Regions from separate parts of the Streptomyces sp. A5-4 genome, predicted to be linked through region 1. Evidence: riboswitches for the same ligand, from Rfam matches in the RefSeq annotation. Region 1 holds a riboswitch; the other holds the start of a gene.
What was found. Region 1 has a riboswitch for FMN ahead of ACLLJJ_RS10185 (transposase). Riboswitches for the same ligand answer to the same signal wherever they lie in the genome.

Region 1 (3,560 bases):
ACCGCGCTCGCCGCGGCCCGGATCACCGACGCGGACCTGGCCGAGGTCGAGAAGCAACTGGCCGCCATGAACGCCACCGAGGAGGCCGAGGAGTTCCTCGCCGCCGACATGGCCTTCCACCGCGCGATCGCCCGCGCGGCCGGCAACGACGCGCTGGCGGCGATCATCGACGGGCTCTCCTCACGCACGTTCCGCGCACGGGTACGCCGAGGCCACCAGGAGGTGGGAGCCTTCGGCCGGACCCGCGAGGAGCACCGCAGAATCTTCCGCGCCCTGGCGGCCCGCGACCCGGAGGCGGCGCGGGTGGCGGCGGCGGCACATGTGGGAGCGGTGGAGGAGTGGCTGCGGGAGCAGCTCGACTGAGGGGCCGGCCCGGCCCGGCCGACCACGAGCCGAACCCCGCCGGAACCGAATCCCGGCCGAATGCGCGCCCCGGACCTGACAAAAGGCCCCCACTCCAGTGGGGGCCTCGATGGTTCCGCAGCTTGAAACGTTCCTGCATGCAAGCCGCGCGGTGGGGCGGGTGGGACTCGAACCCACGGCCGACGGATTATGAGTCCTTTGGGAATCTTGGCGGCCCTTGCTCCTCTGCTCTGATTTTGGACGTTTTCCCAGTTCAGAGTGCGTGCCGTGCGCTGGTGCTCTGGAGCCTTTGTCAGTCTGTTCCTGTCCTTGCGTCCCCAATGTGTCCCCAACGAGTCCCCTTGGGGACGGGCGGAGTGGTCCGGGGACGATCGCGACAGCTCGGAGCGGGTAGCCGAACCTCCCCGCAGCGGATTTGCCTTCCAACGCGCAGAGGCTCCGCCCCTGAACTGGGGCGGAGCCTCTGCGGCCATTCATACAGGCCAGACATCCCGCCACTCTACCCGGCAGATCCTCTCTACTCCAGGGTGAGCTGTATGGAGTTGGGCGGCTGCGGCTTCCGGCGCGCTGTGTGGAGGATGAATCCCCCGCCAGGGGGTTCGATCCTCGTCGCCTTCAAGAAGCGCGCGGCCTGCTGACGCGCCCACCCTTCCTTCATCGCCTCGAAGACCGCCCCGGCGGGGTCGAGGTGCACGACGTTCGGGGCCAATACAAGCCGGGCTGACCCTGGAGCCTCCGTCACCACAAGGCTGTTGTAGCCAACGCAACATTGTTGCGGCAGTCATTCAGATCCCAGGTCGCCGCTTTGAGTGGACGCTCGGTCAGCGACTTCCGCAGGACGTCAACCAGCAGTAACGGCAGGCGCGTTAGGTCATCGAGTGTTGCATTAGGCGCAATTCATCGCGTTTTCGGTCCAGTCCCGCAGACGCCGCCAGGCCGTCACCCCGCTGCAGCCCACCAGCTCTGCGGGAACATCCCGCCAGCTCACACCCTTGCGTAACACGTACACGACGCCCCGCAGAGCAGCCCGGTCATCGGTCGGCAACCGCCCCGGATACCGGTGCCGCCGGGGCGGTCGAAGCGGCAGCAGCGGGGCTATGCGTTCCCACAGGGCATCAGGCACAAGATCAGCAGACACCCACCAAATCCTGCCGACACAACGCCCAACCACGGGGCCACCACACCGATCTCGCGTGCGGCGCCGCCAGGTCCTCCTGCCTCAAACGGGCACGGCCGCCGGGGCCTGTCGGGATACGACAGAGAAGCGGGTGCGCACGCGGGGACGCCGAGGCCGGACGAACGGCCTCTTCGAGACGTATCCGCTGGGTACGCCGATGGACCGCCGACGGCGGCGTACCGGTGACCGGCTCGCCGCGCACTGCCTCCCCTCCGGACTGTGACCGTCGGTCCAGGAATTTCACCTGCCCAACCGCCCGCTGGCCGCGGACGACAACCGCCGGTCCGGAATTGCACCGACCCCGGAGTGCGCTACTACTGCTACTCGGGCCAGTGTGCCACGGGCGATCGGCGGCCATGCGGGTGAGCGCGTGTGGCCTGGATGACACACCAGCCATCCTTGAGCGCCACTGTCGCGTCGGCTGGGCTCGGCCGGCGCGGGACGCGCACTTCCGACCGAGCGTTGGTCCAGACCTATTGAGGTTGGTCTAGTCCTCTTAACGTTCCCTTCATCTTTTCAGGGAGCCAGCCCGTCGGATGTGCGCACGTCGCGGGCCAACCAGCGTCACCTTTGCGCATGTTGATCCACGTTGTGTCCTGACATCCTCCCCTCCCCAGGAGGCACCACGCCGTCCCCCATACGTACGAGAGCGATCCTTCTCGCATCCGGCGCCGCAATCGCCGGACTGCTGGTCGGCGGCCTCTCGGCCGGCGTCTCGCACGCCGCCGACAACGAGTCGTGTCGCCCCGACGGGCTGTACAAGACGGCCGGCGTCGACGTCCCGTACTGCTCGGTCTACGACTCCGAGGGCCGCGAGAAGATGGGCGCGGACCACCAGCGCCGCGTCATCGGCTACTTCACCGGATGGCGCACCGGCAAGGACGACACCCCCGCCTACCTCGCCAACAACATCCCGTGGTCCAAGGTCACTCACCTGAACTACGCCTTCGCCCATGTCGGCGGGGACAACAAGATCTCCGTGGGCACGATGGTCTGGGAGATGGCGGGCGACTACGCCTGGAACGCCGCGAAGGGCCAGTACGAGATGGGCGACACACTCACCTCGCTGATGTACGACAAGTTCAAGGCGGCCTCTCCGTACGGCGCGAGCAAGTCCAACACGGCGCTGCCGAAGAAGGCCGTGGACGTGACTACGGAGTTCACCGAGTTCAAGCTCGGCGACTCCAACTACCCGATCACGCCGAAGATCAAGATCACCAACAACACCCGGACCACACTGCCGGGCGGCCCCGAGTTCCAGTTCGACTACGCGATCTCGGCTCCGAACAACGCCTCGGATCAGTCCGGATTCGGCACGAAGGTGATCAGCAGCGACCACACCGGCAGCAACGTCGGTGGTCTGAAGGGCGACTTCCACCGGGTCTCCCTCAAGCTCCCGGCGTGGCAGGCGCTGGCACCGGGCGCCTCGGTCGACCTGGCGTTCAACTACTACCTGCCGGTGTCCACGCCCTCCAACTGGACGGTGAACATCTCCGGCACGACCTACGCCCTCGCCGGCGACCTGGCGCGCGGCACCACGGTGGTGGAGCCTGGCACCACGACCCCGCCCACCACTCCGCCCACCACTCCGCCGACAACTCCCCCCACCTCCCCTCCGACCACGCCGCCTCCGGGCGGCACCTGCACCAACCCGGCGTACGTCGCGGGTCAGGTCTACAACAGCGGCAACGCGGTCTCGCACAAGGGCCACAACTGGAAGGCCGGTTGGTGGACGCAGAACGAGGAGCCCGGCACCACCGGTGACTGGGGCGTCTGGAAGGACCAGGGCGCGTGCTGACCCCCGGTCTGCCCGCTTGGCGGTTGGGTCGGCGGCGAGTTTGCGGGCGATCGTGAGCCAGTCCACGCCGGCGAGTCGTAGGTCAATGGCGTCCGAGCGGCGGCGCGCGATGGCCGCACGCGCGGCTTTGTCGGGGCGGCCCACGGCGGGGGTCCTTCACAGCTCGGGTGCGCCCCCGCGCCCATTCCATGATCGCACTTCACGGAGAGGTTTCCGTCGGGC
Region 2 (3,560 bases), 1.2 Mb from region 1:
TTCGCGGCCGACGATGGTGCCGGTGCCGTCCACATGGCCCTGGACGAGGTGTCCGCCGAGGCGCCCGCCGAGCGCCATGGGGCGCTCCAGGTTGACGCGCGAGCCGACGCCGAGGGCGCCGAGGCTGGAGCGCTTCAGCGTTTCGGCCATCACGTCGGCGGTGAACTCACCGTCCCCGAAGTCGACGACGGTGAGACAGACACCGTTGACGGCGATGGAGTCGCCGTGCTTCGCGCCTTCGGTGACGACGGGGCCGCGCAGGCGGAAGCGGGAGGCGTCGCCGAGGTTCTCGACGGCGGTGATCTCACCCAGTTCTTCGACGATTCCGGTGAACACGCTCAGCGCTCCTTCGGGGTGGCAGTGATACGCAGGTCGGGGCCGATGCGGACGGTCTCGGTCACATCGAGCCGCAACGCTTCGGTGAGGGTGGTGATTCCGGCGTCGCCGAGGGCGGCGGGGCCCGCGCCGAGAAGGACCGGGGCGAGGTAGCCGGTGACGGTGTCGACGGCGCCGGCCGCGACGAAGGCTCCGGCGAGCGTCGGGCCGCCTTCGAGGAGTACGGACACGACACCGCGGGCGTGCAGGGCGGCGAGCAGCGCGGGGATGTCCAGGCCGGTCGCGGTGCGCGGCAGCCTCAGCACGTCGGCGTGCGGCAGGTGCCCCGTGTCGGCGTCGTCGGCCACCGCGATCAGTGTGGGCGCGGCGTCGTCCAGGACGCGGGCGCCGGGCTTGACGGCGGTGGCGGAGGTGTCGACGACGACGCGCAGTGGCTGGGTGGCGCCCTCGATGCCGCGGACGGCGAGGTGCGGGTCGTCGGCGCGCATCGTGCCGGAGCCGACGACGACCGCGTCGGCCTCGGCGCGCAGCCGGTGGACGTCGGCGCGGGACTCGGCGGAACTGATCCAGCGGCTGGTGGAGTCGGCGGCGGCGATCCGGCCGTCCAGCGTCGCGGCGTACTTCCAGCGCACGTGCGGCCGTCCGCGGCGTACGGAGGTGAGCCACGCGGCGTTGCCGACCTCGGCCTCGGCGGCGAGCAGGCCCTCCCGGGCCTCGACGCCGGCCGCGCGCAGGGCGTCGCCGCCGCCGGTGGCCTGCGGGTTCGGGTCGCCGACGGCGTACCGCACGCGGGTGATTCCGGCGGCGATCAGCGCCTGGGCGCAGGGGCCGGTGCGGCCGGTGTGGTTGCAGGGTTCGAGGGTGACGTACGCCGTGCCGCCGCGGGCCCGCTCGCCCGCTGCCCGCAGGGCGTGCACCTCGGCGTGCGGGCCGCCCGCCCGCTGGTGGAAGCCTTCGCCCGCGAGCTGCCCCGAGGCGTCGAGGACAACACACCCGACGACCGGGTTGGGACTGGTGAGGCCGAGTCCGCGCGCAGCGAGCTCAATGGCTCGGCGCATGGCCTGTTCATCGGCTGCGGCTCGGGTGGCCACCGGTCTCCTGCCTTTACGGGGCACGGACTCCGGGGCCTGTCAATGACGACAGAAGAACGGGAACACCACTGGTCGGAGACGGCGACACCAAGGCCGGAAATACGGATCGCCCGTGGGACGAAACGCCGACAGCGGCGTACCGAAGACCTGTGAGGGCCCGCCGCGCACTGCCTCCCATCCGGACTTTCACCGTCGGTACAGGAATTTCACCTGTTCAACCGGTCACTGGAGGTGACCGGGTCGCGGACTATAACCGCCGGTTCGGAATTACACCGACCCCGGAGTGCGCTGCTATTGGTACACGGCCAGTCTGCCACGCCTGATCGACGGCCATACATGAACGACCTGTGGCCTGGCTCACACGGGCGCCCCGCGGTGTGCACGCGGCGGAGGGCCGGGTACTGGATCAGTAGTGGGCCGCCCGCGGGCACTCGATGCCCGGCGGCCCCCACGGCCGGCGCCCGGCGGCGGACACTTGGCCCTTGCCGTCGCCGGGTCCCGGGCGGGGCCGCCCGGCGGGTCACCCGGCCCCAGGGGCGAACACATCGTCCTGGGCCGCGTCCCTGGCCGTCAGCAGCGCCCCGCGCAGCACCGCCCCGTCGCCCAGCTCCCCCGCCCGTACCTCCGTGCGCAGCGGCGAGAACCCGGCCAGCCGGTCGGCCACCCGGTCGGCCAGCGCCGCGCCGCCCGCGTGCCCGATCTCGCCGCCCAGCAGGACGCAGCCGGGGTCGAGGACCGCGGTGACGGCCGCCACCCCGACCGCGAGGTGCTGGGCCAGCGCTTCGAGGAGGGGGGCGCCGCGCGAGCCCGCGGCCAGGGCGGCCCGCACACCGGCCGCCGCCGAGGTTCCGCCGTCCGTCTCGATGCCGTGCCGCACGGCGAGTTCGGCGACGGCGGCGGCGGACACCAGGGAGTGGAAGCCACCGTCGCAGCCGGTGGCCGAGGGCAGCCCGACGGTGCCGGGCACCGGCAGGAAGCCGATCTCGCCCGCTCCGCCGGAGGCCCCGCGGCGGAGCCTGCCGTCCAGGAAGAGGGCCGCGCCGACCCCGTGGCCGAGCCAGAGCAGTACGAAGGTGTCGCGGTCACGGGCCGCTCCGAGCCGCTGCTCCGCCACGGCCGCGAGGTTGGTCTCGTTCTCCACGAGCACCGTGGCCGGGAGCCGTTCCTGCAGGGCGGCGACCAGCCTGCGGTGCCAGGCGGGCAGCCCGGTGGTGTCGCGCAGCTCGCCGGTGGCGGGGTCGATCAGCCCCGGGGCGCCGATGCCGACGCTGTGCAGCCGCTCCGCGCCGGCCCGGCGGACGGTGCGTTCAAGGAGCGCCACGGCCTGTTCCACGGCGGGCCCTGTGCCGGTGGCGTTCTCGTCGATCGGCAGGGTCGCCTCGGCGAGGGTCGTGCCGAGCAGATCCGCGACCACGACGGTGACGCCCCCGGTCCGGACGTCGAGCGCGGCGAGATGCGCCCGGTCGGCCACGATCCCGTACAGCCGGGCGTTGGGCCCGCGCCGCTGCGCGCCCGCCTCGCCCACGACCGTGATGAGGCCGGAGCCCTGCAGCCGCTCCACCAGGTCGGCGATGCTGGGGCGGGACAGCCCGGTGAGTTTCTTCAGCTGTCCTGCCGTCAGTGGCCCCTCGTCCTGGAGCAGTCGAAGGGCGGACCGGTCGTTGATGGCCCGGGCGGTGCTCGGTGATGCGGGCATGCCACGGATCCTCTCAGATTTATTTCACCTATTTATCAGGCAGGGTTCCTGATAGTTTACGGCCGCACGTGGGACGGGCCGGGCGGGACAGGGATCGGGGAGGGCGGGGACGTATGGCAGGCGAGAAGGTCTTCAGTCAGCAGCAGTTGAGGCAGGCACGGATCGCCGTGGCCGCCGTCTTCTGTGTGCACGGCGCCGTCACGGGCAGCTTCGCCACCCGGATCCCGTGGATCGCGGACCACGCGTCGGTCGGCGCGGGACAGTTGGGCCTCGCGCTCGCCTTTCCCGCCATCGGCGCCTCGGTGTCGATGCCACTGGCCGGGGCGATCAGCCACCGCTTCGGGGCGCGCACCGCGCTGCGCGGGCTGCTCAGCCTGTGGACCCTCGCGCTGGCCCTGCCCGCACTCGCGCCCAATCTGCTCACCCTGTGCGCCGTT

Region 2: it holds a riboswitch for FMN, as region 1 does, so the genes downstream of both, ribD (bifunctional diaminohydroxyphosphoribosylaminopyrimidine deaminase/5-amino-6-(5-phosphoribosylamino)uracil reductase RibD) here and ACLLJJ_RS10185 (transposase) in region 1, are expected to answer to the same signal.

Annotation. Positions count from the first base shown of each region.
Region 1 covers NZ_CP178591.1:2,214,194-2,217,753, forward strand. The annotation lists gene ACLLJJ_RS10180 (FadR/GntR family transcriptional regulator) at 1-363, shown strand, start outside; partial or broken gene ACLLJJ_RS10185 (transposase) at 1,271-1,501, opposite strand; gene ACLLJJ_RS10190 (hypothetical protein) at 1,632-1,763, shown strand; FMN riboswitch at 1,735-1,854, opposite strand; partial or broken gene ACLLJJ_RS10195 (chitinase C-terminal domain-containing protein) at 2,523-3,338, shown strand.
Region 2 covers NZ_CP178591.1:1,025,111-1,028,670, forward strand. The annotation lists gene ACLLJJ_RS04675 (riboflavin synthase) at 1-336, opposite strand, end outside; gene ribD (bifunctional diaminohydroxyphosphoribosylaminopyrimidine deaminase/5-amino-6-(5-phosphoribosylamino)uracil reductase RibD) at 339-1,394, opposite strand; FMN riboswitch at 1,588-1,718, opposite strand; gene ACLLJJ_RS04685 (ROK family transcriptional regulator) at 1,948-3,123, opposite strand; gene ACLLJJ_RS04690 (MFS transporter) at 3,237-3,560, shown strand, end outside.